Regions from separate parts of the Exiguobacterium sp. s160 genome, predicted to be linked through region 1. Evidence: riboswitches for the same ligand, from Rfam matches in the RefSeq annotation. Region 1 holds a riboswitch; each other region holds the start of a gene.
The links. A riboswitch is a leader RNA that binds a small molecule or an ion and turns the genes downstream of it on or off. The one in region 1 is predicted to bind thiamine pyrophosphate.

Region 1 (10,529 bases):
ACTGCTCGGTTAAATTCATTTTCTTCTGTCACGTCGGTCACCTCCTGTGCGAAATCTTGGTCTAACCATGCTTGGAGCGCTTCGTAATACTTGCCGATATGTACCCCATCGACGAGTGCGTGGTGGGCTTGAACGGATAACGGCATCCTTAGACGCTCTCCTTGACGCTCAAACTTGCCCCAGGCGATGCGCGGGACGCTGTCATGTTGTTGCTGATGCGTCGGGTGCATGATGCTTGTGAACGTGACCCATGGCACACTCGTGATATACAGTAAGTCGTCGGGCTCGTCATCCCCAACCACGACTTCGTCAGCAGCTTGCTCCATCCGCGTCGTCACTTCCTGTAAGAACGTCGGTAAATCTTCACTGAACGTGGCCGCACAAAAGTTGAAGACATCTTCGTCTAACATGACCGTGAACGACGGGTGTACCACTTCGTGTTCGACGACCGCTTCACCACGGATCCGATAGCGCAATTCCGGAATCGCGTTCGCCGCTTTCACCGCACCGTATAAAAAGAGTTTGAAGAACGATTGATCGCTCGCTTTCGCATATGTATAGAGATTTGTCACATCCACGTTCGCCGTCACGTTAACATGCGGTGCGTCAAACGCTTTGAAAAACTCAAAGTGTTTTCGTCGTGCCCACGTCTCGATTTCAATTTCTTTCATAAAAAACTCCCCCTCCTACGCTCTTACTGTAGCAGAGAGAGTGAATCCACTCATAGCTTTTGTTTTAACTGTTCGTAATGTCCTTTTGCCAAATCAAAGTAGACGAAGTCTCCACGTTTGATCCGTTCGAGCGTCGCTTCAAACTCACGCCATCCCCGCTCGACTTGTTCAGGTGTCAATTCGCCGTTCTCGGTCGCCTCTTCGAACTCATCTTCATCCTTTTTGACGATGTCCCCATTCGGAAACACGAGAATATCGAGCAACAAGTCGTCCATATACGGGATGCCATCCTCTTCTCCGATCCGGTCGACGAGGTCGATATACCACTGCACGATTTCACCTTCCGGATTGATCATCGCCGTCACACCGAACGGTTCATTGTCCGGGAAATATTGGAGCCAACTAAAACCGGCATCAGCCACAATAAATTCTTCCCCTTTATGTTTTTTATATAGTGGCGCTCGAACCTCATCGATTTGGAATAAGGCAACCACCCCTGAAAATTGTTCCGTCTGAACGCGTTCTTGCGCATAACGGTTCTTTAAAATTCGCTCCCAGTCTCGTCGATTCGCATACTTCCGTTTTGCCATATGGATCTCTCCCTTTCGGTCATCTCTGTATGATACAGTTCGCCAGAAGAAGGAAAGTTCCTTGTTAGTCGTACAGGTTATGCTGATTGAACCAGACGAGATGGCTTTGTTTCAAACGTTTCCGTTCAACCATTCGGACGAACGCGTCTGTCGAGATGAAGCGGTTTCCGGGATGAAGGTCGGCCAGCAACATGAGAATGATCCGTGTCCCTCGTTCTCCTTCCTGAAGGGAGATATGCTCCATCTTCCCTTCACCATTGAAACGGTTGATGAACAGCTCGACTTTACACTCTTCTTTTAAGAGTCGGGTCGTCACGTACGCGACTTGGCTAATGATCGACTCGAAGTCATGATGAAGCGTGTAGCCGGACGGCCCACTCAAATCCACTGCGAACGTGAACGTATCGAGGGATGTCTTTTGAAAGACTTTGGACTGGACCCGACCAAGTTTTGCCGTCGCGACCCAGTCGATCTCCTTGACCGGTTCCCCTTCGTAAGGCTTCGAACCTAGCACCTGAAGTGGATTCCGTAGAGGCGATGCGGTCAAAGGACGGTCCCCGAGTGCCAATCGTTTCGTGCCGACCGGTGGATGTAACGTGAGGGACGGCAACACCGTCCATCGTTTCTCGATGGGACACTCAAGAAGATACGTCCCGAGATGAAACGGGAGCGTCACAGCGAGTACACACTCTTCGATATAAGCCGGTCCCCGAAATTCGGCCTGAACGCGAAGCACGTGACGGGCCTGATCCGTCCGTAACGTCATATCTAAACTATTCGGGGAGCGATCGTGGTCTGGAAAGCTGAGCGCTGTATTGGATTTCAGACGAACGCGAACCGGAAGCCCGAGTCGTTCGAGGGTTTCACTCCCATCTAAAATCACCTGCACTTCCGTCTCATCCCCGACGAACAGAAGAGACTCGTGCGTATGTATATGAAGACGAAGGGCTCGTTCCAACTGTTTCCGCGTCCGTTCAAAGAACCAGACGATGCACGAAAGTAAACAAAGCGCATAACCGAAAATCTCCATGTACGGGACGAATACGAGAATCACTCCGGCGAATCCGTAGACCGGGATCCATTGTTTCTGTAGAGCGTTATGTGTCGAGAACGTCATCATCAACCCTCGACCGGAACAGAAACGGTGTCTAAGATGTAACGGATGATGTCCTGTTTCGTTGATTTGATGCCTCCTTCAAGCGTCAACGTCAGGCGATGTGCCAATACATAAGGTGCCACGGCTTTCACATCTTCCGGAATGACATACAATCGATCGTGGAGATAGGCGTAACTTTGAGAAGCCCGCATTAGCGCAATGGCTCCTCGTGGACTGACACCGACCTCGACAGATTGGTGTTCTCGTGTCGCATGGACGAGCCCGAGTAAATAATCGAGGACGTCATCTTGAATCGATACTTGCTTCACTTCCTCCTGGGCATAGCGTAACTTGTCTAACGTCGCGACCGCCTCCACGGTTTTCCGTGTTTGACGCATGACTTGCAAGAGGAGCTCCCGTTCTTCCGCGACATCAGGGTAACCGACCGGAATTGAAATCAAGAAGCGATCGAGCTGGGCATCCGGTAATGGGAACGTCCCGGTCGATTCGATCGGGTTTTGCGTCGCGATGACGAAAAATGGTTTCTGCATCGGATATGTCTCTCCCCCGATGGAGACTTGCCGCTCTTCCATCGCCTCGAGCAAGGCAGACTGCGTCCGTGGAACCGCTCGGTTAATTTCATCGATCAAGACGATATTCGCAAAGATTGGTCCTTGTCGATGGTCGAACGTCTGCGTCTGCATGTTGAAATAATCTGCACCGATCACGTCAGACGGTAACAAGTCGGCCGTGAACTGAATCCGAGAAAATGCCCCGTCGAAGCTAGCTGCAATCGTTTTGACAAGTAACGTTTTCCCCGTACCCGGAACATCTTCTAACAAAATATGTCCTTCCGCGAGTAACGCGGTACAACAGAGGCGTACGACATCCTCTTTGCCTAAATACACCTCGTTCAACTGTTTGATGACCTGCTCCATGCCCATATGACGACCTCCATTTTTTGTCTTAATCAAACTTTACCTTTTTATGGTAAGATAAACAACAAATAGTCTGAAAATTCAAAAGGAGGTGTCTTCTTGCGCTGGACGAACAAGTTTCTTCTCCTGATTGCCACCACACTTCTTGGCACGTTCACGATGATAGTGATTGCGACGAGTGTATTCGAGTGGCTCTATAACCCGGAAACGATACCGGTCGAGGAAAATAATAGTCCTCCGACTGATCTCTTATCGGATGAAGATGATGGAATTTTAATTGGTGAATCCAAAGCAGATTACCCGTTTGAATTGGATCCTCAAGAAGGAAAACATAACTTTTTTGAGGGAATCACGGGATCTGGAGAATCCACACGACGAAATCTCGGGTTATTCGTCGCTTTGCTTGCGCTCGGTTGCCTGTCCTTTTATATCTATCTAAAACGGAAACGACGTGTGGTTCGCGCACGAGATCATGTTGATTCAAACACAGACCCGCTTGTCGAATCGCTACAACACGAAAACGCTTCGTCCGTTTCGACGCTCACAGCGTTCACGAACGTCCCGATTCGCGATGCACTGATCGCATTCAACCAATCTCTCGTACCAGCCAAGCGATTGCGTGCTCATGAGACACTGCAAGAGTGGTTCCAACGCATCGATTTACCGATGAACCCGTCCGTTTATCATGCGGTCCGCTACGGCACATCCTCAGGAGTAACGATTTCTGAAGAAGACACACTCCACTTTAAGAATACACTCGATTCCTACACAACACGCCCTCACCCCGAGTGAGAATGTGCACAGGTTCTGCTTTTTCGTCATGAATGATAAAATGGGGGAAAATGTAAGTTTAGGGGATGAAATCATGAGACGATGGGCGATATTCGGATTAAGTGCACTTTTACTGACGGGTTGTACGGATACGGTGGCAGACAATCCGATCCCGATCGAATCACCCGATGAACCCATCACTGAATGGACGCGCGAAGACTTTAAAGACGTCTATGACCAATATGAACAAACACAACCGCTCCTCGCTGCGCTTGAGCAACAAGGCATCGAACCGTTCCGCGAGACGTTTGAACGCGTCATCATCGCCGGTAATGGTCTCGAGCACACATATGCGGATATTTATCCGTTCAAGCTTGATGACGGGACGTACGCCACGGTATTCGACAGTCAGGACGGGACGTTGATCAACGGTTCCGAGTCGCTCGCACCACTCTTTTGGCAAGAGGAATCTTTCCTTCAGTATGTCGAAGAGATAGAGAATCGAAAATTCGGAACGAGTGCCCCACCTACCGATGTCGTCCTCACGCAGGATGAATTCCAAACGGTCTATGACCGCCATGCCTACACGTCAGCCCTCCTCGTCGAACTCGATGAAGCAGGTGTCGAACTGGCGCGGGAGCCGATTGACGATGTGATTATTGCCGGGAATGGCGTGACCGAAGTCACTGCCGACTTGTTCGTGTTCGATGTCGAGAGCGGGTATGCCATCGTATATGACCAGGATGGAGAAATTTTAAAAGGTCCCGAGTCCATCTCACCGCTCTTTTGGAGCGAGAAGGACTATGAGGACCTGTTAGCCAAGAATGAGGGATAATTCCGTCCCTTCTTTCCGATTTTAGTTATGCTATACTCAAATCAATAAACGACCACTAGGGGAGCCTTCGGGCTGAGACGGCATGTTGCCGGACCCTTCGAACCTGATCTGGCTCATACCAGCGTAGGGAAGTGGCTTGGGATACGCCTCTGTATATCCACGCCATTTTTCCGTCTGGAAACGTGGCGTTTTTATTTTGAAAGGAGATTATTCATGCGTATTCAACAACTCACTTGGATGGCGATGCTCGTCGCCATCGCCGTCGTCGGGTCGATGTTCATCTCGATTCCCACAGGTGTCGCCCGCGCTTATCCGATTCAACATATGGTGAACGTGATTGCCGCAGTTACCGTCGGCCCAATCGGAGCCGTTCTCGTCGCTTTCGTGACCGGGCTCATTCGTGTCATGACTGGCACGGGGTCACTGCTCGCATTCCCCGGTGGCATGATTGGTGCATTTCTTGCCGGCATTTTCTTCGTACGCACGAACCGCGTCTATGCGGCCGCTCTCGGAGAAATCATCGGGACTGGGGTTATCGCTTCGTTGATTGCCGTCCCGTACGCAAAACTGTTGATGGGTTCGACGTTCGGTGCATTTTTCTTTTTCCCGGCGTTCCTTGCCTCTAGTTTGACGGGCGCGCTTCTCGGTTGGCTCGTCTTGTCGCGTGTCAAACAGTTGCGACCGAGCATACTCAAATAACGTATTTTGATTTAGGAATCCGACCGACTCATGACGGTCGGGTTTTTGTGTGATAAACCCAGATTGCTTCGCCGTTCCATTCATCGATCAAGCCGCTGTCGATAAACCCGTTCTTCGCATAAAATTGTTTCGCGGCTTCATTCTCTTGATGGAGGCTCAGAATGATATCATTCACATCGTATTGTGTCTGGATAAATTCCACTGCGATGCGTAGACACTTCGTCCCGACGCCTTTCCCCTGTTCGTGTTGATCAATCATGAAACGGTCGAGCCATACGTAACGTTCTGACTGGTTCTCCGCTCCGACCATCATAAAGCCAACCGCTCGCTCGCCTTCATAAAATGCAAAGCTCTGCCAATTGTATTTCGTATCCTCGACCATCTCTTGAAGCGATTCGGCATTCGTCTCGATGAATCGAGATTGTTTCTCGTCCACTGTCAGGGCGATGACCGCCTCTCGATTGACTGCATCAACCGGTTGAATCGTGATTTCGTTTACTTTCATACATTCACCTCATTGATTTTCTCTCTCTTTCATACGCTTTCTCCCGTAAAAAGTTTCTTCCCCCGTATCTTCGAAAGCATGCATTCGCTACACTAATAAGAGAAAAGGAGGTTATCACATGTTCCGAATCGGAAGTATCTTCATTCCCGTATCAGATGTAGAACGGTCCCTACACTGGTATACCACTTATTTTGATGCTCAAGAAATTGGTCGCTGGGAAGGAGGCATCGGTTTGTGTCTACCAGACGGTTCGACTCAGCTCGGATTGATCCAGACCTCGTCACCGCAAGCCGCAACGTTCAAAGATGCGTCAGGACAAGCCCATGTCTATTTCAACGTCATTTGTGAAGACATCCAGTTCGCGTATCAATCGTTCGAACAAGCAGGGTTGATTGCGACACCGCTTCACGATTTCGGAGGCATGTCCTGTTTTGACGTAGTGGACCCGGATGGCCATACGATCAGTCTTATCTCGGAAGATATGACTTCCCCGTTCCACCGCAATCGCGTGAACGACCTACAAACGAAAGGAAAGTCTTAATGAAACAAATTCACCATATCTGTATCCAAACCCCAGATTATGCCGCATCAAAGTCATTTTACGAAGCGCTCGGTTTTGAGCTCGTCCAAGAATCGCCAAACTTCCACACACGTGACTTCAATAGTTGGCTCAAACTCGGGGATTTTTATATCGAGCTCCAGACCGCCAAAGTCGATGAAACGTTACAAGACTATTCGAAACATGCGGCCGGTCCCGTCCATTTCGCCCTCTATGTGGATGATCTCGAAGCGGAAGTCGCTCGACTCGAACAGCTCGGTGTCACGTTCTTGCCGAAGCACGGTGGCAACATCTACTTCGTCGTCGACGGTCATTTAAGTAAACTAAAAGCACCGGAAGGAACCATCATCGAATTGCGCGATACGTTTCTGATTAACTGAGGCCCCGTGCCTCTTTTTTTGTTGGACACATCTTCACGTTTCCCTCACTCACCTCATCGGGAATGGGTATGAAAAGGATGTGTTGTTCATGATCAAATATCTCGATTATTGGATCTACTTGTCACTCTCCCTGGTAAAGCTCTTCTTTTTTAGCTGGTTGACCGCGACGGCGTTCGACTTCTCGTTTTTCCTCATCAATTTGGCGACGATTCTGCTCCTGACGAGCTGGGCACTTGCCGTGTCTTATCCGATCCGCCGATGGATTTTATACGTTTCTTTATTCCTGCATAGTACCCTACTCGTCTCGGACGTCTGGTACTATCGCTATTTTGAAGACTTATTATCTGTCGCCTTACTGTCTGATATCGGACAGATGGGAGATGTCGGGGGTGGCTTCTTGACGCTCATCCGCCCGATTGATGCGTTCTTCTTCATCGACCTCATCATTTACGGTTTAATTTTACGTTACATCAAACGGCATCCTGTCCGTGAAGCGAAGCGGAACGGAAGACGATTGGCGCTCGCCGGCTTCACTCTCGGATTTCTTCTCTTCACGATTCCACTCACCCTCAGTTATCAGCGCGGGGAAAAATGGATCGCAGACGACCCAATCTCGAATATGCGTGAATATTATCATCTCGGTTTTTGGGGCTATCACGCGATGGATGTCGCCCGAGGCGTCGAACGTGCCATGGGATGGAACGAAGCCCTGACAGACGAGGAGCGTTCTCAAATCCAAGCACTCTCTTATCAGGAATTAAGTGCCCCGAGTCCGGATACGAACGTCATCGTGCTACAACTCGAATCGTTCCAAACTTCCGTCATCGATCAACGCATCAATGGACAGGAATTGACACCGAACTTAAATCGATTGCGACGTGACATGCTTTACTTCCCGAACGTGTATCATCAGACGCATGAGGGGCGGACATCCGATGCGGAGTTCATCGTCAACACGTCACTCTACCCTGTCAAATCCGGTTCGGTGTACACACGTTTCCCGGGAAATCAATTTAGCGCGCTCTCACAGTCCTTGAACGAGGCAGGCTACGATACGGCAGCCATGCACTCCTTCCGTAAAGACTTTTGGAATCGGGATGATTTTTATGAGAACATCGGGTTCAATCATTTCTTTAGCGACAAAGACTACCCCGACCAAGGCATCATCGGGATGGCACTCAACGACCAGGAATTCTTGAATACGTCCGTCGGATTCATGGAAGAGTTGGATGAACCGTTTTATGCGTTTTTAGTCGCATTGACGAGCCATACACCGTACGACATTCCGGAGGACGAGAAGCGATTGGACCTGTCGGAAATTGAGGACCCGCTTCTCGAAAACTATTACCATACCGTTCATTTCGTCGATGCGGCGGTCGGTCAGTTCATCGAACGATTGAAACAAGATGGGCTGTGGGATGAGACGCTTCTCGTCATGTATGGTGACCACGATAGCGGTCTGACGGCACCTGGAGAAGAAATGGCTACCATCGAAGAAGTGGACTCAACGGTTGACGCATTCCAACTTGACCGTGCTGTCCCTCTCTTCATCAAACCACCTGGATTGATGACAGGAGAAGTCATGGAGGCAAGTGGCGGTCAAATCGATATCGCACCGACGATTCTTGATGTACTTGGGATCTCTCCGGCATATATGCTTGGCGACTCTCTCTTGAATGATACGCCGAATTTGACCGTCTTTCGGACGGGCGCTTTCCGATATGAAGACCATTACTATGAACCAGACTTGACCGAACGAGCAGGTAACGGCACGTGCTATTCCGTCGAGACGGAAGAACCGGTCGCATTCGATCGATGCGCTCCATATATCGACCGTGCGGCCAGTCAGCTCCGTCTCTCGGATACCATCATAGAGAAGGATGCCCTCTCACAAATGAGTCCATGAAAAACCTCCCGAGCTATTTGTCTCGGGAGGTTTGTTTAATAGGCTTTACGCAACGTCGCGATATCGAGTTTTTTCATGGGCAGACACGCCTGTACGACTTGTTCAATCTGCTCTTGCGAACCGACCGTCATCATCTCTTCCATTTCCCACGGAATGATTTGCCACGAGACGCCGTATCGATCTTTCAGCCAACCGCATTCCTCTGCTTCCGGTACAGCCGATAACCGCTGCCAGTACGTATCGACTTCGTCTTGTGTCTCACAAAAAGCGATGAGCGACTGTGTTTCATCAAATGAAAACATATGATTTTCATTACTGTCCATCACGACAAATTCTCGACCGGATAAGACGAAACGGGCATAGTTGATTTTCCCGTCGAGCTCGTCGCCATCTTCTTCCGTGTATCGTACCGTATGTCCGTCCAGTACATACGAATCTTTGAAAATGGAAATCCAATCATTCATCGCCGCCTCGGCGCGACCGAATGCTTCCTGGACAAACAAGAGGCATGGCGTCACGAGCTGAATGTCCATCCCCCCATCATGCATGACTTGCCAAGAAACCCCGTAGCGGTCCTTCAACCACCCATAACGCTGGCTGAAGTCGTACGTATCTAATGGAATCAAGATTTCCGCTCCGTCAGATAATCGTTCCCACAGCGCATTGATTTCTTCTGTCGTCGGGAGGGATACCATATAAGAAACGGACGGATTTCGTTCTTTTGTGGTACCTCCCCCGAGTAACTGAAAGAACTGTCCAGCAAGTGATAACGTCACAATCGTCGTCTCGCCCGCTGGCGAGCTTGAAAATTTCGTCGTATAGTCGACAAACGAATCTGGAAAGATGGATACATACAACTCGGCGATTTCCTCGACGTTCCCCTCAAACCAAATACACGGGATCACAGGTTGCGTAATCAAGAGAAAGTCTCCTTTCAGACTTCATGCAAACGATAGACGTCACGCACGGCGAGAAGCTCCCCGGCTTCGTCACGATATGCCTGATAATGCGACGAATGGATGTGGTGATCGAGCGCCTCTTCGTCTTTGTACTTTTCATAGAAGACAAACGTTCCTGGTGCATCGATTGCTTCGTGAAGAACGTACGCAAGACATCCGTCTTCCGCTCGTGACGGTGGAATCACACGATGCAATGCCTCACGTAACGCTTCTTCTTTACCAGGATGGGCTTTCAAGATTGCAGTAATGACGATTTCCATACAGTATTCCTCCTTCGATAATGGACCTGCCTTTCTGTTCCCGAATCTACCGCAATCTATCCCAAAAAACGGATATCTCATCGTACGAGACATCCGTTTCTGTTTATGACTTTTTCTTTTGTCGGAACGGCCACCAAACACCGTCACCGAACGAAATCGTAATGGCTGGAATCAAGAGTGGCAATACAATCAATCCGTATAGCAACAGACCAGTAATGACGATGGTCGCAATCTGAACGAGACTGAGCACGCCTGACGGAATCATGGCGCCGAACGTCCCGGCTAGAATGACTGCGGCGGTCATAATGACGGTACCCATCTTCGTCATCGAATAGACGAGCGCATCACGGACCGTCTTCC
Region 2 (10,529 bases), on a different contig from region 1:
GTTCTTGATGTACAGCGCGCCCTAGATGCGACAGGCGAACGTGTTGATTCGATCGTCGTCATGGGAATCGGTGAACCGTTTGATAACTATGATGAGTTGATGCGCTTCTTACGTACGGTCAACCATGATAACGGCCTTAACATTGGTGCCCGTCATATCACGGTATCAACGAGCGGAATCGTTCCAAAAATTTATAAGTTTGCTGATGAAGGTATGCGCATCAACTTCGCCATCTCTCTTCATGCGGCTTCGACAGAACTACGTACACGTCTCATGCCAATCAACCGTGCGTTTGACTTGAACAAATTGATGGATGCCGTCCGTTACTATACGGAGAAGAGCGGTCGTCGCATCACGTTCGAATACGGATTGTTTGGTGGCGTCAACGATACGGAAGACCATGCCCACGAATTGGCTGACTTGTTGAAAGGCATCAAATGTCACGTCAACTTGATCCCAGTCAACCACGTATTGGAACGCGACTACGTACGCACACCGAGAGCTCAGATCTTTGCCTTCGAAAAAGTGCTCAAAGACCGCAATGTGAACGTGACGATTCGTCGCGAACAAGGTTCGGATATCGATGCTGCTTGTGGGCAACTTCGAGCGAAGGAGCGCGAACAAGAAACGAGGTAATCAGAAAGATGGAATTAGCATTTCGAACAGATCGTGGACAAGTACGCACACAAAATGAAGATGCAGTTTTAATCTTAGGCGATGCCTTCTCAGGAATTGCGCTCGTTGCCGACGGGATGGGTGGACATGCAGCGGGAGAGGTCGCGAGTCAAATCGTGATTGAAGAGTTTCGGCGGGCTTTCCCGTCTCTCCCGTCGACACCTGTCGACATTGAACAATGGTTCCGCCATCACATTCATTTGGCGAATGAACAAGTGCTGCAGTTTGCGAAACAGTCGAATCTCGTCATGATGGGAACGACTGTGGCGGCCGTTTGTTGGAACGGAGAGACGGTTGTCATCGTTCATATCGGCGATAGTCGTGTCTATGCTCTGCAAGCGAACGAATTAAGACGTCTTACAGAAGACCATTCTTACGTCAACGTGCTCAAACAGCTCGGTGAATTGACGGAAGAAGAGATGCGCGTTCATCCGAAACGAAATGTCATCACCCGAGCGATCGGTTCAAGCGAACAAGTCGAGCCTGACGTACAAGTGCTCGCTGACCCTGAGTTTGATGTGATTTTAATTTGTACGGATGGATTGACGACACATTTGACCGATGGGGCGATTCAACACGTTTTACAACAAGCTGTATCGGCTGAACAAAAAGCAGATCAACTGATTGCGGAAGCCAACCAATTGGGAGGGAGCGACAACATTACGGTCGCCCTCGTTCAATTCACAGATAGAAAGAGAGGATGAATCCGATGCGAAGCGGAGAACGAATCAACGATCGTTATCGGATCGAACAACAAATCGGCAGCGGAGGCATGGCAAATGTCTACCGGGCTCATGACGAGATTTTAAACCGAACCGTCGCCATCAAGGTGTTGCGATCTGAATTCTCACATAACGAACAATTTATACGTCGGTTCGAGCGAGAAGCCCATGCGGCTACGAGTCTGAACCATCCGAATATCGTCGCCATCTACGACGTCGGCGATGAAGATGATCTATACTATATCGTCATGGAGCACGTCGATGGCGTGACGTTAAAACAATATTTGCAGGAAGAATACATATCTGTCGATGAGGCGTTGCGCATCATGGGGCAGATTTGTGATGCGATTGATCACGCCCATGCGAACCGAATCATTCACCGGGATATCAAACCACAGAATATGATGATCGATCAGCATGGAAACGTGAAGGTGACCGATTTTGGGATTGCTGTCGCGATGTCGAATGCGACGTTGACGCATACGATGTCTGTCCTTGGTTCTGTCCATTACTTCTCACCCGAGCAAGCTCGTGGGAAATTTGCGGATGAAAAATCGGACATTTACTCGCTCGGTGCTGTCTTGTATGAATTGTTGACGGGTCGTGTACCGTTCATCGGCGAGACGCCGGTCGCGGTCGCCCTTCAACATTTGCAAGATGACCCGATTCGACCGATGGACTTAAATCCGAATGTTCCACAAGCGCTTGAGAACTGTGTCATGCAAGCCTTGTCAAAATCACCGGGAGCCCGACATGCATCGGTCGCAGCCTTTAAAAAAGATTGTATGACCGCTTTGAGCCGTGAACGTGCCAATGAACCGAGACGACTCTCGGCAAATCAAAACGAGTTCGACCAGACGCTCGTCATGGCACCGGTCATGACGGAAGAAAAACAAGATGTGCCGGTGACACCACCACCGGTCACGCCACCAAAAGAACAGGAACCGGAAGAGGTTCCTGTGAAAAAGAAGAAACGTAAATGGTGGATTTGGATTTTACTCATCGTTCTATTGATCGGTGGAAGCATTGCCGCTTACGTGGTCGCCGATGAGATGTCTCGTTCCGTCGTGCCGGATGTCGTCGGCATGAGTATCGGGGATGCGACGACAGAACTTGAAGCTTCCGGGTTTGTCGTCGAAGTGACAGAACGGGCGAGCGATGATATTGCGGAGGGTGAAGTCATTTCGCAAAACCCGCAAGAAGGACGTAAACCGAAACGCGGAACGACCGTGACGATTGTCGTATCGGCTGGAAAAGAGACGGTCGAAATGCCGAACGTAGAAGGTCTTTCGCAAACTGCTGCGGAACGTATGTTGAAAGACTTAGCATTCAGCGACCTTGAAATTAAAACAGAAGCTTCCGAAACGGTGAATAGCGGAGACGTGATTTCCCAATCGGTCGACCCAGGTGAAGAGGTCGTTCCTTCAGAGGTGACGGTCACACTCGTCGTGTCGACAGGAAGCAACAAAGTGGAACTATCGAACCTTGCTGGGTACACGTTCGACGAAGCATCTATTTATGCTGAACAGAACAAACTGAAAATCGTGAAGCGGGATGAATTTTCGACAAGTGTTCCTAAAGGTCAAATCATCCGTCAACTTCCGACAGCCGGGACAGCAGTCGACCCGGGAACGGAGCTCACGGTCATCGTATCGGAAGGCGTTGAACCGACCGATATTTCGATTGAACGTGAAGTGACTGTGGAAGTCGAACAACCGGACAAAGACAAGAAACCGAAGACGGTCGAAGTCGTGATTCGTACGGTTGACGCACGTGGTGAGATTGAGGTGCTTCGTGATCAAATCACAGAGACGACAACGTATTCGTATACGCTCGTCATTGCCCCTGACGAAGTCGGGACGGCGACGATTGAAGTCGATGGTGAGATTGTCCGAACAGATTCAGTCACATATGCACAAGCTGAAGAGGCACAATAAAGAGGTGACGGTGTCGTCACCTCTTTTTTAAAGGAGGTAGTCATAATGAAAGGAACAATCATTCGCCTTCAAGGCGGGTTTTACGATGTGATGACCGAGACGAATCAAGAGATTCGTTGTCGGGCTAGAGGGAACTTTCGAAAACGCAACATCTCACCGGTCGTCGGCGACGATGTAGTGATTCAAGATCAAGAAGATGGGACCGGCTATATTTTAGAGGTGGAAGAGCGTCAAAACCACCTCGTTCGTCCGCCGATTGCTAATATCGATCAGGCGTTCCTCCTCTTTTCAGTAAAAGAACCGGCGTTTTCATATCATTTACTCGATCGTTTCCTCGTACTCATCGAGTCAAAGCAAATTCATCCGATCATCGTCTTGACGAAGATGGACTTGCTCGATGAACATGAAGTCGAGCCGATACAAGAAGCGATTGCACGTTATCGCGCCATCGGGTATGACGTGATTGAGACATCGACAGAGCATGCTCACGGAGTGGATGAAGTGCGCGGTCTTTTCAAAGAGAAGACGAGTGTCTTCGCCGGTCAGACCGGTGTCGGAAAAAGTTCGTTACTTAACGCCGTCGCGCCAGAGCTCGAGTTGGCGACAGGGGAAATCTCTAAATCACTCGGTCGAGGAAAGCATACGACGCGTCACGTGACGTTGATTCAATTAGCGGATGGTCTTGTTGCCGACACACCTGGATTTTCAAGCTTGGAGTTTCCTCAGGAACTTGAGGCAGATGAACTCAGGTGGTGCTTCCCTGATTTCGTCGAACGCCATGACGATTGTAAGTTCCGCGGATGTGCTCACCTGAATGAACCGGGATGTGCCATCAAACAAGCCGTTGAAAATGGTGAAATCGCTTCAACAAGGTACGAGAATTATGTTACCTTTATGGAGGAGTTAAACGATCGAAAACGGAGGTATTGACAGATGATTAAAATTGCACCATCTATTTTAGCGGCCGACTTTGCCAATTTGGAGGCGGAAGTGAAAGCCGTCCAAGAAGCGGGAGCGGACTATATCCATTTTGACGTCATGGACGGACAGTTCGTGCCGAACATTTCGATTGGTCTACCGGTCCTCACAAGCTTGCGTAAAAAATCAGACATGGTCCTCGATGTGCATTTGATGATTGATCAACCGGAACGCTATGTCGAAGACTTCGTGAAAGCGGGAGCGGACATCGTGACCGTTCACGTGGAAGCGACGAACCATTTGCATCGCGTTTTGCAACAAATCAAAGCGGCTGGCGCAAAATGCGGAGTTGTCTTGAACCCGCATACACCGCTCTCGACGATTGAGCACGTGCTTGCGGACGTCGACATGGTATTGCTCATGACCGTCAACCCAGGGTTCGGGGGACAAGCCTTCATCGAATCGGTCGTACCGAAAATTTCAGCACTCAGTCAGCTCCGCCAAGACCGTCAGCTTGATTTTGAGATTGAAATCGATGGTGGTGTCAACGCGGAAACGGCAAAATATTGCATCGACGCAGGGGCTGATGTCCTTGTTGCGGGATCAGCCATCTATAATCAATCAGATTATAAAGCAGCCATCGATAGCATTCGTGGCGCATCTCGTGTATAATCGACGATAGAACAACAAGATAGAGTCGCAAGGGGTGTCACATGATGTGGCTGAGAGGCATACGCTAACCCTTTGAACCTGTTCCGTTCACACGGACGTAGGGATGTGGCGAAAATGCACGTTGCGAATCCAAGCAGCATGGCGTTTACGTCATGCTGCTTTTTGTCGTTCAACCAAATAAAGGAGGAAGAAAGATGAAATCACGTTTCAAATTACAAGCGCTCATTGAAATTTCATTGTTTGCAGCGCTCGGGCTCATTTTTGATTTGCTCATTCCATACCGTTTGCCACAAGGGGGATCCATCAGTTTAGCGATGCTCCCGATCTTTGTGATGGCATTCCGCCACGGATTAAAAGGTGGTCTCGCGACAGGTGCCCTCGTCGGGACACTTCAACTCTTGTTCGGTGCCTATATTTTCACGCCTGTACAATTCCTGCTCGACTATACGGTCGCTTATGGTCTCGTCGGAATGGCCGGGGTGTTCGCGGGGCGTGTGAAGCAAGCTGCGAGCAACGGGGCGACGAAGACGCTTGCCACATATTTAGTACTCGGGGCGCTCCTGGGTTCGATGTTACGATACGCGGCGCACGTCATCTCGGGAATTGTCTTCTTTGCTGAATATGCAGAAGGTCCGGTCGTCGCCTATTCACTCGGCTACAATGCTACGTATATGGCACCATCCTTTGTCATCTCAGCCATCGTGTTAGTGCTCCTCTTCACGACAGCACCACGTTTCACGCGTGTGGCGACACGGGATCTCCGTCAATGAATATATTGATCGTCGCGGCGAGTCCGGAACCCATTCCGGACTTACCGCGTGATGCCGATTTTGTCATCGGTGTCGATGGTGGATATCAAAGATTATTAGATGAAGAGATCATGCCAGACGTCGTGGTCGGGGACTTTGATTCGTTTAAAGGACTACCGCCTGAGGAGGCGCTACGCTATCCTTCGGAGAAAGACGTGACGGACTTAGAGATTGCACTAGCGTTCGCGAGAGAACGCGGGGCGACACGGATGGATGTATATGGTGGCTTAGGCGGACGCATCGATATGACGTTTGCGAACGTCGGCTTACTTGAAGCGTATCCGGAGATGGTTCTTCACGGAGAAGGTCAAACGGTTTATCTCGTGAGAACAGGTAGCGAGGTCATTATGAAGCGAGACGGGCACTATCTTTCCTTCATGCCTTGGAAGACGGCCACGATCTCGATTGAAGGTGTCAAATATCCACTCGACCATCATGAGGTCAAGAGTGGGGAGGCGTTGACGATTTCGAATGAATGGACCGAAGCGTCTGCCCGATTGACGGTCCATCAAGGAATGGTTCTCGTCATGATCATCAAAAAATAAGCAAAAAAAAAATCCCATCGGCGAATGCCGCTGGGATTTATTCGTTCGTGTATAAGTATTATACGCGTTCAACGAGACCTGATTTAAGTGCGCGAGCTGAAACCCAAACGCGTTTCGGTTTACCGTCAACGAGAATACGAACTTTTTGTACGTTTACACCCCAAGTACGTTTTGTCTTGTTGAGTGCGTGCGAACGGTTGTTACCTGATTTAGGTGATTTACCTGTTACGTAGCATTTACGTGCCATGCGTTTCCCCTCCTTTTTTATGTGGGTTCGTCCTAATAGACACTCGTTTATATTAGCACGGCTTTTTTCCCGATGCAACTAGAAAATCGTACCATGACAAGAAAAAAACTTGACATTACTCTCAAGGATTTGAATAATGAATGAGGTTATCGCGTTAATTGACCGAGTTTCTGGAGCAGGTTCTTTTAATAACTAGGTACTTATTGTAGAATGTACATTAGGAATCATTCCGAATAAAGGAGGCTACTCCATATGGCAATTGAAATGAAGACAACATATGGCAATATTGACATCACAAGTGACGTCATCGCGACACTCGCAGGTGGTGCGGCGATGGAATGCTTCGGTGTGGTCGGCATGGCTTCACAAGCACAATTGAAAGACGGCATTGCTGAATTGTTAAAACGTGAAAATTATGCACGTGGTGTCGTCGTACGTCAAGAAGACGAAGACGTACATATCGACATGCACATCATTGTAAGCTACGGAACGAAAGTATCTGAAGTTGCATACAACGTGCAGAGCCGAGTGAAGTATACGCTTGGAGAAACTTTAGGATTAAACGTTTCGTCGGTAAATATATTCGTTCAAGGCGTTCGTCTGACGAATGACTGACGAAAACGGAGGAGGATTTGGTGTGGGTTTAAAACGTTTAGATGGATTGGCGCTCTCAAACATGATCGCGAACGGAGCGGCCAACTTGAGCCAAAACGCAGATTATGTGGATTCGCTTAACGTCTTCCCGGTTCCAGACGGAGATACGGGAACGAACATGAACTTGACGATGACGTCGGGTGCGAAAGAAGTAGCAGCGATGAACTCATCAGATATCGCAGAGGTGTCATCGAAGTTTGCTCGTGGACTACTTATGGGAGCACGAGGAAACTCAGGCGTTATTTTAAGTCAGTTGTTCCGTGGATTCGGTAAAGCGGTTGAAGGCAAAGCGGAACTGACAACGGTTGATTTTGCAGAGGCGCTCAAGCGCGGTGTCGACACGGCATACAAGGCGGTTATGAAACCGGTTGAAGGAACGATTTTGACGGTTGCTCGTGAAGCGGCCGACGAAGCGCTCCTTGCGTCAGAGTCGACAAGTGATTTCACTGAATTTATGAAACGTGTCATCGCAGAAGCGAAAGCATCGTTAGACCGTACACCGGACTTGTTGCCGGTATTAAAAGAAGTCGGCGTCGTCGACTCGGGCGGTCAAGGTCTTCTCGTCATCTACGAAGGATTCCTTGCAAGCCTTGAAGGAAAAGAACTCGAGAAACCACATGCACCTGTCATGGATGCGTTGATTGAGGCAGAACATCATGCTCATGCGGCACAAGGGTTCATGTCAACAGAAGACATCGAATTCGGCTACTGTACGGAGATCATGGTTCGTTTCCAAGACGATAAGTTAAAGGATACGCCGTTCAATGAAGACGCATTCCGTAACGAATTGTCAGAACTAGGGGATTCTCTCCTTGTCGTCGCGGACGAAGAACTCTTAAAAGTTCACGTTCACGTCGAGACTCCAGGTGAGGTCATCACGAAAGGTCAGCGTTTCGGTGAACTCGTTGCAGTCAAAATCGAGAACATGCGTCAACAGCACTCGACAATTCTCGAAGAAGAACACGGCGCAAATCAGCACGGTGTTCAACAAGCCGAGAAGCCAAAAGCACCATTTGCAATCGTAACGGTGGCAATGGGTGAAGGCGTCAGTGAATTGTTCCGTTCGCTTGGAGCGGCACATGTCATCGAAGGCGGTCAGACGATGAACCCATCGACAGAAGATATCGTTAAGGCGATTGAATCTGCACATGCGGAACATGTCTTTATCTTCCCGAACAACTCGAACATCATCATGGCTGCTGAGCAAGCGGCATCTGTCGCACCATGCGGCGTCTCTGTCATCCCGACGAAGACGGTCCCACAAGGTCTTGCGGCGGCAATCGCCTTCAACCCAGAGGCGGATGTCGAGATGAACGAACAAGCGATGAAAGTGGCTGCCGCGACTGTGAAGTCTGGTCAAGTCACTTACGCTGTTCGTGACACGAGCATCGATGGTGTGGAAATCAAGAAAGACGAGCATATGGCAATCGCAGAGAAGAAAATTGTTTCTTCATCGACGTCAAGCCTCGAAGCGGCTAAAAAGTTGGTCGATGCACTCGTCGAAGCAGACGATGAAATCATCACGATCTTAACAGGTGAAGGCTCATCTGAATCAGACGTGGAAGCGTTGACGTCATATATCGAATCTGTAAATGATGAGATTGAGATTGAAGTACACGACGGCAAACAACCGCTTTACTCTTATATTTTTAGTGTGGAATAAGCTGTTTCAAGTCCCTACCTTCTGTATAATGAAGGTAGGGATTTTTGAAAGGGGGAAAATGAAGTGAAATATCGTAGTGTGTTTGACATTATTGGTCCTGTCATGGTCGGGCCGTCGAGTTCGCATACGGCCGGTGCCGCACGCATCGGGCTGATGGCCGGGAAGTTATTCGGGCGAACGCCCCGCACCGCGCGCATCACGTTTTACGGATCGTTTGCGGACACGTATCGGGGTCACGGTACGGATGTCGCGATTGTCGGTGGAATCATGGGATTTGATACGTTTGACTTGCGGATTCCACAGGCGTTAGACATCGCTCGTGAAAAAGGGATCGAGGTCATCTTTGAGACGAGTGACTTGTTGACGGATCATCCGAATACAGCCCGTGTCTTACTCGAAGATGAGTTCGGGACATTTGAAATCGTCGGGATTTCAATCGGTGGGGGAACGATTGAGATCACGGAACTGAATGGGTTCCCGTTGAAATTGACAGGTGGAGGACCTGCGCTCGTCGTCTTGCATCATGATCGATTCGGCGCCATCGCTGCAGTGACCGGCGTTTTGGCAAACCATCAATTGAACATCGGGCATATGGAAGTGAGTCGTCACGAAAAAGGAATGCAAGCTTTGATGGCGATTGAGATTGATGAAACGATTCCTGCTGAAGTGATCGCAGAACTGGAACGGTTACCGCAAATCGAACGGATAGCTATTTTTGGGGAATAAGGAGAATGTGAGATGTTTAAATCAGTAGAAGAGTTAGTGACGATTGCCACAGAACGAGGCATCACGATTTCTGAAGTCATGATCGAACAAGAGATGCACGTCAGACGCTCGAGCCGGGAGGACATCATCGGGATGATGGACCGAAACCTCGAGGTCATGGAAGAAGCGGTTGAACGCGCCCTTCAAGGTGTTACATCGGTGACAGGATTGACGGGGAACGATGCCGTACTCATGCAAGAGTATATCCAATCAGGCAAATCACTGGCTGGAGACCTCATTTTAGATGCCGTGTCAAAAGCCATCGGGACGAACGAAGTAAATGCGGCGATGGGACGGATTTGTGCGACACCGACTGCGGGGAGTGCAGGCGTCGTACCTGGAACGTTATTCGCTGTGAAAGATCGTCTCGAGATGGACCGCGATGCGATGATTCGCTACTTGTTCACGTCAGGCGCTTTCGGTTTCGTGGTGGCGAACAACGCCTCGATCTCGGGAGCGGCAGGTGGTTGTCAGGCAGAGGTCGGTTCAGCGACCGGAATGGCTGCAGCCGCCATCGTCGAAGCAGCCGGCGGGACACCGGATCAGTCGGCGACGGCGTTCGCAATCGCCCTTAAGAACATGCTCGGTCTCGTCTGTGACCCGGTGGCAGGGCTCGTTGAAGTCCCATGTGTGAAACGAAACGCCATGGGTGGTGCCAATGCCATTGTCGCGGCGGACATGGCCCTCGCGGGAATCACATCACGCATTCCTTGTGACGAAGTCATTTCAGCGATGCATGAAGTCGGTCAAATGATGCCGACCGCATTGAAAGAGACGGCGAAAGGCGGACTGGCGAATACGCCGACGGCTCGTCGCCTCGAACGAAATATATTTGGAGCGAAAGAAGATGCAAAACAATGAACGACTGACGACTCTGAAAGGTGTCGGGCCAGAGATGGCCAAAAAACTAGAAGTGATGGGA
Region 3 (10,529 bases), on a different contig from region 1:
TTAAAGCGTTTTTATTGGGTAGATATCGAGGGTCATACGTTATGGTGGTATGACGAGCGAGAAGACGAGATTTCTTCATTCGAGGTCGGAAAACAGGTCGGTTTTGTCATACCAAAAGTTACGGACGGTGTCGTCCTTGGATTGAAAGATGGAATCTATGAATGGGATGAAATTAATCGAGATCTAAATAAGATTGTCGAGCTGGATGACCCTGATGGTCGATTACGTTTCAACGACGGGAAAGCCGATCCATATGGTCGTATTTTCGCAGGTACGCTCCATCTTGAGGATGAAGAAAACCAAGCGACATTGTATCGAGTCGATCGAGATGGAACGACGACATCACTCATGGATGAATTGACACTTTCGAACGGGTTGACATGGTCTCCTGACCATTCCGTTTTTTACCATATCGATACACCGACTGAAAAAATTCGGAAATATGATTTTGATTTGAAGTCAGGAACGCTCTCGAACGGAGAGGTCGTAATTGATTTTTCAGAGGAAGAGGGCTTTCCTGACGGGATGACGTCCGACTCTGAAGGCTGTCTATGGGTTGCACATTATGCTGGTGGAAGAGTGTCACGTTGGGACCCGTCGACAGGTAAAAAATTATTGGAAGTGCATGTTCCTGCACCGAATGTCACCTCATGCGCCTTTATCGGGGATGGGCTTAATCGATTAGCCATCACGACGGCTCGCGAAGGAATGGATGAGGAGGCGCTTTCCGAATATCCGGATGCGGGATCAGTATTTATCGTCGACACAGAAGTGAAAGGGATGCCATTGTATCGTTTCGGTCGCTGAGGAGGAAATACGATGGTGAAACGACTGTTGGTTCGAGCAGGTATTGGGTTGGCAGTTGCAGCAGCAGTTAAGATGGGGATTCAAAAGTTACAAGAAAACCGAGCGCGTGAAGAAGACCATTCTTACCTCGACCCGAAGTGGGATGAGGTGCCGAGCGTCGATTCAGACAAAGATGAGGACGAGGTCGGATTGACTCAACTCGACTCGATTTATCGGGCTGAATGGCAGGCGAACGCTTATCCGCGCTCGGAAGCCGAAAGAAGGGCACTTGAAGAATAAATACCCACACGTTCAAAAACACGTCGATGGACGTGTTTTTTTGTTGACAAAAAGATGTTACCATTTCATTATATAAAAAGTAATCATTACGATTTAAATGGAGGATATATTATGAAACGTATTCCAATTACAGTACTCTCGGGGTATCTTGGTAGCGGCAAGACGACGCTGCTTAACCACATCTTACATAACCGAGATCATAAGAAATATGCGGTCATCGTGAACGACATGAGTGAACTGAATATCGATGAAAAGTTGATCGAGCAGGGAGGATTCTCCCGGACCGATGAAAAGCTAGTCGAGCTCTCGAACGGATGCATCTGTTGCACGCTCCGAGAAGATTTGTTGACAGCCGTCTATGAATTAACGAAAGATCGCGAGCTCGATGGCATCATCATCGAGTCTTCTGGGGTTTCAGAGCCGATTCCCGTTGCGCAGACATTCACGTATGCCGACGACGCGCTCGGGATCGATTTGACGAGCCGTGTCTATATCGATGCGATGGTCACTGTCGTCGATGCGTACCGCTTCTTCAAAGATTTCAATTCCGGTGAATCGCTTATGGAACGCCAACAAGCCGTCGATACAGGTGACGTACGTGAAGTCGTCGACCTTCTCGTCGACCAAGTCGAGTTTGCGGACATCATCGTATTGAACAAGGCGGACAGGGTATCTGAAGAAGAACTGCAGGAGATGAAGGGCTTACTGAAAACGCTCAATCCGAGCGCAAGGTTGTTGACCTCGACCTACTCGAATGTGGTGTTAGACGACCTACTAGACGTCCAGTTGTTCGATTTTGACCAAGCGATGCGCGCTGCAGGTTGGATTCAAGAACTCGAGTCGGAAGAACATACGCCGGAAACGGAAGAGTATGGCATCAGTTCGTTCGTTTACCGTCGGCGTCGACCATTCCATCCTGAGCGTTTGATGAATTGGATGGAACATTACCCTGAAGAAATCGTTCGTGCCAAAGGTTTCTTATGGATTGCGACACGAAACGACCTCGCTTGTCTGTTTTCACAGGCTGGGTATGCATCAACGCTCGAACATGCGGGTCGTTGGTTAGCGACACTTCCGGATAGTGAACGAGAGGCTATGTTTGCAACAGAACCTGAACTGCGTGAAGACTACATCGAGCCGTACGGAGACCGACAGAACGAATTGGTCCTCATCGGTCAACGAATGGACCGGGAGACTGTCGAGCGGTCACTTGACGCTTGCTTGTTGACGGATGAGGAGATGGAAACATCGTGGGATACGCTCCATGATCCGCTCCCGGGCACAGGTCAATTCGTCACATATTCAGATTGACCGTTTACAAAAGATTAAAACATCGCTATACTGTGACTGCATAAGTAACCGCATATTAATGACTGCACTAGGGGTGCTTCGGCTGAGATGAGAGCATGGCTCCGATCCCTTATAACTCGATCCAGATAATACTGGCGTGAGGAAGTGCGGCACTTTCTCTATGCAAGTTTGTATAGATTTTGTTGCTGCATTCTCATGAATGCGGCTTTTTTTATGCAAACACATTTAGAGGGGGAAATAGAATGAATGAATCATGTGGTACGAGTCCGATTGTCGGGTTTCGATTCACACTAAGCCCGATGACAGACGATTTTGTCGGGACAATCAAAGGTGCACTAAAACGAACGGATCTGTCAGGTGTGTGGAGACATACGGATGACGTGTCGACGGTCATCCGTGGACAAGTCGAGCATGTGTTTGACGTCGCTCGAACGGTCTTGAGTCTTGCTTCGGAAGAAGGGAAGCATGTCTCAATGAGCGGAACGTTCTCTGTCGGTTGTCCAGGGGATTCGGCGGGAGATGAGGTACTCAAGGCTCCGAGCGAACCATTAAACGGTGCATCAAGAGACCAGTACGTGTCATCGCAGTTCGCACTCTATCCGATGGGTGCTGACGATTACATGGAGCTTATCTATGAGGAAATCGAACAAGCAAAACAGGCTGGTGTCTATAACGAGTCGATGCATTATGCATCAGGCATCCATGGGAACTTAGATGACGTGTTCTCATACTACGAGGCGGCCTTTAAGCGGACGCGCGAAAAGAACCGACACGTTGTCATGACGGTGACGTTCAGCGTAAATAGTCCGTCACATGGAGGGCGACATGCTTAAATCGTGGAAATTGAAAGAAGTCGTCCTTGTCTCCGTACTATCTGTTGTCTTCGCGGTCGTCTATTTATTGTTCGTTCATATCGGTAACTTGTGGGCAGGGTTGATCGGTCCCATCGCCTACGAGTGGATCTTTGGCATCTGGTTTATCGTATCGATTATCTCCGCATACATCATTCGTAAACCGGGGGCGGCATTCATCTCAGAAGTGATGGCCGCAACGATTGAGATGTTGATTGGCAATGCCATTGGGCCACGCATCATCTTGGTCGGCATCGTTCAAGGTTTAGGGGCAGAAGCCGTCTTTGCGATGACGGGCTATAGACGTTATGAGCTATGGGTACTCATGCTTGCCGGATTTGGGTCGGCTGTCACGAGTTTCGTCTATACATATTTCATGAGTGGGTTCGCGATGTTAGAGCCAGGCTATGTGGCGACGATGTTCGGGCTGAGAGCCGTCAGTGGGATGGTCATCGCTGGAATCGGTGGGAAGTTGCTCAGTGACCTATTGCTGAAGACAGGATCACTTCGCGGTTATGCGATTTCACGAAGTGGGAACGTCCATGGTTGAGACAGAGTCACTTCATTTTCGATTCCCAGAGAGTTCTGAGGCGATTCTTGAAGACGTGACCGTTTCAATCCGTCAAGGTCGTACGATTCTTAGTGGGGCGAGCGGAAGCGGGAAATCGACGCTTCTCGCGCTATTCAACCGTCTCTATCCGGAGAATTGTGACGGAATCCTTGATGGTAGACTCGAACTACTTGGACGATCATACGACGACTATGCACCTGGCGAGATCAATCAGCAGGTCGCAACGGTGTTTCAAGACCCGGATACGCAATTTGTCATGGAGCGGGTGGAAGAAGAACTGATCTTCACACTTGAGAACTTGTCGACACCTGTCTCAGACATCGAACAACGCGTGACGGAAATCCTCGAATCGTTACAGTTGAGTGATTATCGAAACCGCAAAATTGATTCGTTGTCAGGCGGACAGAAACAGCGGATTGCTGTTGCTTGCGCTTTAGTCGGAAGGCCTCAGTGGCTACTGCTCGATGAACCGTTGACGCATCTAGACCCAGTGACCGCGCAAGAATTTGTAAAATGGCTCGACAAAATGAAAGACCTGAATGTCATTGTCGTCGAGCATCGTCCTCATCTATGGGGAGATTACTTTGACTGGCATATTGAGTTAGAGCGAGGGTGTATCGTTAGGCATGAATCATTCCGTCCGGTCGAGGATTTTGCATTCGTGAAGTCGAACGCGTCACTCTCAGCTATTCAACGCTACAAGGTTAAAGAGGTCAGACGTGATTCGTTTCAGCTTAAGGAAACGTTACTTCATGTCCGGTCAGGAGAAGTGATTGCCGTTCTCGGTCCGAATGGGAGCGGGAAGTCGACATTTTTGAGAAGCTTAACAGAACACGATCATCGGGTCGGGCTCGTGCCACAATCACCAGAACATCTATTTTTTATGAACTCCGTTGAGCAAGAGTTGCAGTTTGGTCACGAAACATCAATTGAGACCGTGATATCTGACATGGAGCTTCATAATCAGAGATTCCTCCATCCGTTATCCCTTAGCCATGGTCAAAAACGGAGGCTCGCAGTTGGAATCCAGTCGCTATCGAATAAGCAATTGCTTGCATTCGATGAACCGACTGCAGGTCAGGACGAAGCGTCACTCCATGCACTCGAGGCGCTGATGAAGCGGCATGCGGAACAAGGGCAGACCATCCTGTTCGTAACCCATGACCTATCGTTCGCCAATATCGCCAATACGTTCTATTTGATGAAGGATGGGGAACTTTCGGGACCGTTCGGGGATGAACTATGGCAGAACACAGAGATGCTCCTTGATTATCGATTGCAAGGGAGGGGAGAACGATGTCACTCCATGACATGAATCCGACGGTGAAGTTTGTGACATTGACGTTCATCATGTTCGGTCTGGCACTGTTTTACAATCCTTGGACACCGCTCGTCATCATTGTCGGTACGCTACTGATTCAGCTGGTGGCAACAGACGTATCGTGGAAGAGATGGGGAATGTTCTTAATTCCATTTCTCATCACGGCGATCGGTACGTTTTGGACGACGCTCGTGTTTGGGAAAAATCTTGAGGGAGAGTCGTGGATGACCATACTCGGTCAGGACATCACAATCGAAGAGAGACGTGTCGCCGTTGCCCTCAGTCTTCGCGTTTTGGCGTTCACGGTCCTCTCCCTTCTTTTCATATTTACAACGGATTCAAAGCGATTCGTCATGAGTTTGATGCAACAGGCGAAGTTATCGCCGACAATCGCCTATAGTGCCCTGGTCGGGTTCCGTTTCATCCCTTTGTTGCAGCGTGAGCTGCAGCAACTCCAATATGCACATCAGTTGCGAGGAATTTCGCTCAACACGAAATGGGAACGCCTTCGGCACGTTCCAAAATTACTGTTGCCACTCCTTGCAGGTTCAATCCGTCGAGCCGAACGCATCGCCTTTTCGATGGAAGCAAGAGGGTTCACGAGTGGAAAACGAACGATTTATGACAAGGTTGAGGTCAAATCAAGTGATTTTGTTTGGTCAGGTGTATTACTCACGTTATTTGGAATCGCCATCTGGGCGGGCATATAAAAAAGGAAGGTGACTCACATGGAGTCATCTTCCTTTTTCGTTTCCTTCACAATCCGAAACTTTGGTTTTACCGATTCATTGTTGAACGCCTCGAGTACCGTGTTCTCGTTGGCCATACGAATCTGTTGCGGTTCGCCTTTAGCAGTCGTACCGATACAGTACATATTCGACTCGTAATCGGCAAAGAGCGATTTATAGGATGTCGCATGGTGCATCAATCGACCAGGCGAACCCCAACCGACGATGATCATCCCGCCGCTCGCCTCCACCTCTTGTAACGTCTCTTCGACATAGTGATAATTCGTCTCGTCGAGCTGCGATTCCACATATGGAAGATTATCATTGATGGCAAGTGTTGGCACGAGGCTGATGACACGCATCTCCCGAATCGGTTGCGACAAATGATTTTGCATCAACATATAAGCACGTTGCGTTGTCGTACCTGATAAAAAGGCATCGCTCATACGCGGTGAATAGATGATGACGGCACAAATCACTCCATCCTCGACATCCGTGAACTCATACGTTCGCATATAACGTTTCGTTTTGTCTTCGTTGAAAATCGATTTTACGCGGATGGTTACTTCTTCTATATGCGTATTCATTTCCATTCCTCACTTTTTCATGTAAACATCAGCCGAGTGTCTTAAACCACTCGACGTATCGAATCGTATAATAGGCGACATGTTGACTAAACGTGTCCCGCTCATCCGGGATGACCGTCACACTTGATTCATAATTCTCATAGTATGTCATGACATCAGTGACATACTGCTCACTTCGATTGTACTCGAAGATGGCGTTCCGTATCGATGTGACTGAATCCGTCTTTTTCCCGCCGTGTTCACTTAAATAATACGCCGCCGTATGGGCAGAATCAACAAGACTATGCGGGTCTGCCTTGCCATCGCCATTTCCGTCACGCCCGAGACCTCCGTATTGATCGATTAAAGCCAGATCTGTCAGATCGACTTCGTCTTCTGGAACATCGCCTTTTTGATCATCCGTATCATATTCCCAACCTAGCCAAGTGCGAGGCATAAATTGAAATGGTCCGATTGCGCCAACAGAGGAGCGCATCGAAGAACTGTGTGAGAAGATCGTCTCGACGCGATGTACAGCAGCAAGCAGACGCCAATCCACGTCATATGCCTCCGCGGCGTCCTGATACACAGCGAGATTAGCGTTTGGTACACCGTGCTCGCCATAATAGGTTCGATACAATCCATTGTTTACTTTATCATGTTGACCGAACCAGCCAATTGCCCCGAGCAAAAGCACGAGTACAATGATGAAACCGGTCAGTCGCAGCATCATACGTTTCAAGATACCGCCTCCTAGCTTTTAGACAATACCCGAATAGTGTAGCATATAGCTAAGAGGAAGGACAGGAGTGGATATGGATGCTCGAACGATTGATTTTCACGGCAATTATTGGATACATGTTGATTGTCCAAATCTTTAACGCAAAACTGATTCGTCCATTGATTGAGACGAAAGGACGGACGTGGGTATACGACCAAACCGTTAAATCAGCATGGGGACTGACCTTGTTGATTGTAGCTCTCATTTTCTTATTTCAAGTACCGCCATCTGAAGTAGGTTTGACATTTTCGCCAGAACCAGGCAACGAACAAGCGTGGCAAGTCTTTTTCCTATCATGTATTCTCGTCACAGTGACACTCGTTTTTTACTTGTTAGTCAAGACCTCATCCCGACTACGACGTGTCCTACGCCCGTACTATGAGCTTGATTTAGAAAAGCTTCTCCTGCCTAGAACGAAGAAAGAGGAACAGGAATGGAGTGCCGTCTCGGTCACAGCAGGTGTGACCGAAGAGTTCATCTTTAGAGGCGTTCTACTTTATACGATCACACTATATATCGATGGGTCGAACGTCACTTTTGCACTAATTGGCGGAGCTCTCTTTGGCATCGCGCATGCCTATCAAGGCGTCAAAGGAATCTTGACGACGGGCATTGTCGGTTTCGGTCTTGGTCTACTATATTTAGGTATGGGTGTCTTATGGCCGGTCATGGTCTTGCATGTACTGCTTGACTTGATTGCTGGACCAATCCATGTCGGTGCAAAAAGCGATTGACTGCGTCTTCATATGCAGGGGCGTCCTTGATCATACAATCTGTATGTTCTGCTCCGTCAATCAAGAGCAAATCGTTTAGGCGGTTCAACGCGTTCATCTCGACTGACATCCACGTCGGGACAAAATCATCTTTTGAGCCGTGTACGAATAAGATTGGGGTCGTCGTTTCAGTGACGGCCTTTTTTGGTTGTACTTGCTTCATGGTGAACCCGGCACGAGACCATAAGAAATAATTGATTCCGGGAAGGAAGAACTCTGCAGGTATCCGATGCAATTCTTTCAATTGGTATCGCATCAATTGCCCCATATCGTCAAACGGACATTCTGCGATGACAAAATCGACGTCTGTGAGCGGAGTCGTTTGAAGGACCGTCGCTGCACCCATCGAGACTCCGTGAAGACCGATTTGTTCGACTGTTTCATTCGTTTTCAACCATTCGACCCAATCGATCATATCGATTTTTTCATGATATCCGTAAGAAGCATAAACGCCTTCGGATTCCCCGTGTGACCTTAAGTCGACAGCAAGCAAGTTATATCCGAGACGATGGAACATGGCGAGATGAGGCGCCATGAAGCTATGTGAAGCGGTATAACCATGTACAAAAACAATCCATTTCGTCGAGGCGTCATTCCGATAAATTCGACCATAGAGTCGATAATCGTCCCTCGACTGTATGGAGACATGTTCAAATGGGACATCATGATAGAAGGCACGGTCCTCTTCCGTGTATGGAGCAAGTAACATCTCCGGTGTTTTCCGTTTCCCTCGAGTCATCCGTTTGAAAGCATAGTAGCTGATTGCGTAATAACCAGTGAAAAGTGAAGCTAATCCGATTTGCCATTTTCGTTGCATATGATCGACTCCTTTCAACGTAATTGTACCCGAAACGAAGAGAAATCGTGCTATTTTCTGTCGTAAGTTGGGCTCTTACGTGCCATAACCTCAAAGTTTATATGACGATACTCTTCTCGCATCACATAAGGATATACGCTATGATCGCTAAACAATCTATAAAGGGGATCGGAACAGTGATGGAACGAGTGGATAGCTATCGAATGATTCAATGTGTGTTGAGTAATCCAAATGGAACACTCGAAAGCGGTGTGACCTTTAAATGGACATGTGACGGCGACGAACGAATCGTCGGTCTCGTGTTCGATTTGTTGCTCGATCGTTATTTTCTACATAACAAATCGAGCCTACACACCGAGGTTCAGGAAATCGCAATGTCGACGGGATGCCGACCAGAAGAGGTCGTCCGTGCATTTGCTTGTCTCTCGGGTATACGACTCGAATCAAATCATATTGCGGAGCGGTTCATGGTCATTGAAGGTGCCAACATCTCGCAACAGGGAGAGATCGGGGTCACCGTACGTTTCGGTGGCTGGCTCACGCATCAGCTTCAACAAATCTGTCAACGTGAACCGATGTTTAGCTATTGACCTCAGTCAATGTGCCATCGATGACACGCAGTACACGATCACATACATCGAGCATACGTTCATCGTGCGTGATGACGACGACGCTACGTCCTTCACGATGTGCTTGTTGTGACAGCAACTCCATCACACGCCGTCCGTTCTCGTAATCCAGACTCGCCGTCGGTTCATCTGCCAAAATGAGTTGTGGTGAATTAATCAAGGCTCTAGCGACGGCGACGCGTTGTTTTTCTCCTCCAGAGAGTGTCGTCGGGAGATGATGTAATCGATGTTCTAATCCAAGCTTCACTAGTAACTGTTTTGCGTCGCTATCTTTGTTTTCTTGAATGAGCTCGAGCTGTTCGAGTACTGTCAGATAAGGGATCAGATGTGCTTGCTGAAATACGAACCCGACTTCATGTAGTCGGAGAAGCCGTCGCTGTTCTTCGTCTAAATCAAACACATCTTGTTCATTCATGGAGAATGTTCCTTGATCTGGTTTTCGGAGCAGACCGAGAATATATAATAACGTACTCTTTCCACTCCCACTTGGACCGACGATGGCGATACATTCTCCAGGTGACACGTGTAAATGAATATCATTTAGAACGAGCTGGCCATCGAATTGATGAGATATATGCTCTAGTCTCATGATGCTTTCCCTCCTATAATTTCAATCGCGTCGATTTGGCGAATCTTCCAGAGCGGAAGGAATGCACCAAGGATCGATAAGATGATGAACATGGAACCAAATAGAGAAACGTGACCGATGTCGACGATAAACGGCATCGACGATGGAATCACGGCATCAGCGATATACATAATCGCGATGGACGCCGTGACAGCGGATGATACGATGACGATTACTTGAAAGAGCAATGCCTGTCCGATGATTCGTGGGGAGAGACCGATTGCTTTCAAAATACCGAGTTCTGGTAGTTTTTGTAAGGTGAACAGATAAAAGAATGCGGTCAAAATAAAGGTTCCGATCACCAGTAAGAATGCCCGCATCATCGTAAATGTGCTCTGCTCGGCGCTATAACCGGGAACAGATTCGATGAGTTCCTGTTGACTCATCGTGAGTGTATCGGATGCCGAAGCATTTGCTCCAATCTCGGCAGATACATATGGACGTTGTTCGGAGTATCGTAAATAATC

Region 2: another riboswitch for thiamine pyrophosphate. It lies ahead of thiT (energy-coupled thiamine transporter ThiT); the one in region 1 lies ahead of thiW (energy coupling factor transporter S component ThiW).
Region 3: another riboswitch for thiamine pyrophosphate. It lies ahead of KNO86_RS02410 (Ykof family thiamine-binding protein); the one in region 1 lies ahead of thiW (energy coupling factor transporter S component ThiW).

The regions. Positions count from the first base shown of each region.
Region 1 covers NZ_JACSKK010000002.1:457,614-468,142, forward strand. The annotation lists gene KNO86_RS08260 (tetratricopeptide repeat protein) at 1-671, opposite strand, end outside; gene KNO86_RS08265 (ribonuclease FAU-1 family protein) at 722-1,261, opposite strand; gene KNO86_RS08270 (DUF58 domain-containing protein) at 1,326-2,378, opposite strand; gene KNO86_RS08275 (AAA family ATPase) at 2,381-3,301, opposite strand; gene KNO86_RS08280 (hypothetical protein) at 3,395-4,087, shown strand; gene KNO86_RS08285 (hypothetical protein) at 4,161-4,901, shown strand; TPP riboswitch at 4,949-5,048, shown strand; gene thiW (energy coupling factor transporter S component ThiW) at 5,115-5,600, shown strand; gene KNO86_RS08295 (GNAT family N-acetyltransferase) at 5,629-6,105, opposite strand; gene KNO86_RS08300 (VOC family protein) at 6,224-6,646, shown strand; gene KNO86_RS08305 (VOC family protein) at 6,646-7,044, shown strand; gene KNO86_RS08310 (LTA synthase family protein) at 7,133-8,950, shown strand; gene KNO86_RS08315 (VOC family protein) at 8,986-9,870, opposite strand; gene KNO86_RS08320 (putative quinol monooxygenase) at 9,885-10,169, opposite strand; gene KNO86_RS08325 (MMPL family transporter) at 10,273-10,529, opposite strand, start outside.
Region 2 covers NZ_JACSKK010000001.1:61,289-71,817, forward strand. The annotation lists gene rlmN (dual-specificity RNA methyltransferase RlmN) at 1-636, shown strand, start outside; gene KNO86_RS00315 (Stp1/IreP family PP2C-type Ser/Thr phosphatase) at 645-1,379, shown strand; gene pknB (Stk1 family PASTA domain-containing Ser/Thr kinase) at 1,385-3,334, shown strand; gene rsgA (ribosome small subunit-dependent GTPase A) at 3,377-4,264, shown strand; gene rpe (ribulose-phosphate 3-epimerase) at 4,268-4,924, shown strand; TPP riboswitch at 4,945-5,045, shown strand; gene thiT (energy-coupled thiamine transporter ThiT) at 5,119-5,694, shown strand; gene KNO86_RS00340 (thiamine diphosphokinase) at 5,691-6,278, shown strand; gene rpmB (50S ribosomal protein L28) at 6,337-6,525, opposite strand; gene KNO86_RS00350 (Asp23/Gls24 family envelope stress response protein) at 6,778-7,140, shown strand; gene KNO86_RS00355 (DAK2 domain-containing protein) at 7,163-8,842, shown strand; gene sdaAB (L-serine ammonia-lyase, iron-sulfur-dependent subunit beta) at 8,906-9,568, shown strand; gene sdaAA (L-serine ammonia-lyase, iron-sulfur-dependent, subunit alpha) at 9,581-10,468, shown strand; gene recG (ATP-dependent DNA helicase RecG) at 10,455-10,529, shown strand, end outside.
Region 3 covers NZ_JACSKK010000001.1:460,360-470,888, reverse strand. The annotation lists gene KNO86_RS02425 (SMP-30/gluconolactonase/LRE family protein) at 1-807, shown strand, start outside; gene KNO86_RS02420 (hypothetical protein) at 820-1,086, shown strand; gene KNO86_RS02415 (GTP-binding protein) at 1,198-2,397, shown strand; TPP riboswitch at 2,457-2,557, shown strand; gene KNO86_RS02410 (Ykof family thiamine-binding protein) at 2,640-3,230, shown strand; gene KNO86_RS02405 (ECF transporter S component) at 3,223-3,798, shown strand; gene KNO86_RS02400 (ABC transporter ATP-binding protein) at 3,791-5,134, shown strand; gene KNO86_RS02395 (energy-coupling factor transporter transmembrane component T family protein) at 5,116-5,850, shown strand; gene KNO86_RS02390 (DUF1643 domain-containing protein) at 5,865-6,455, opposite strand; gene KNO86_RS02385 (lytic transglycosylase domain-containing protein) at 6,484-7,167, opposite strand; gene KNO86_RS02380 (CPBP family intramembrane glutamic endopeptidase) at 7,254-7,949, shown strand; gene KNO86_RS02375 (alpha/beta hydrolase) at 7,882-8,805, opposite strand; gene KNO86_RS02370 (hypothetical protein) at 8,985-9,395, shown strand; gene KNO86_RS02365 (ABC transporter ATP-binding protein) at 9,385-10,023, opposite strand; gene KNO86_RS02360 (ABC transporter permease) at 10,020-10,529, opposite strand, start outside.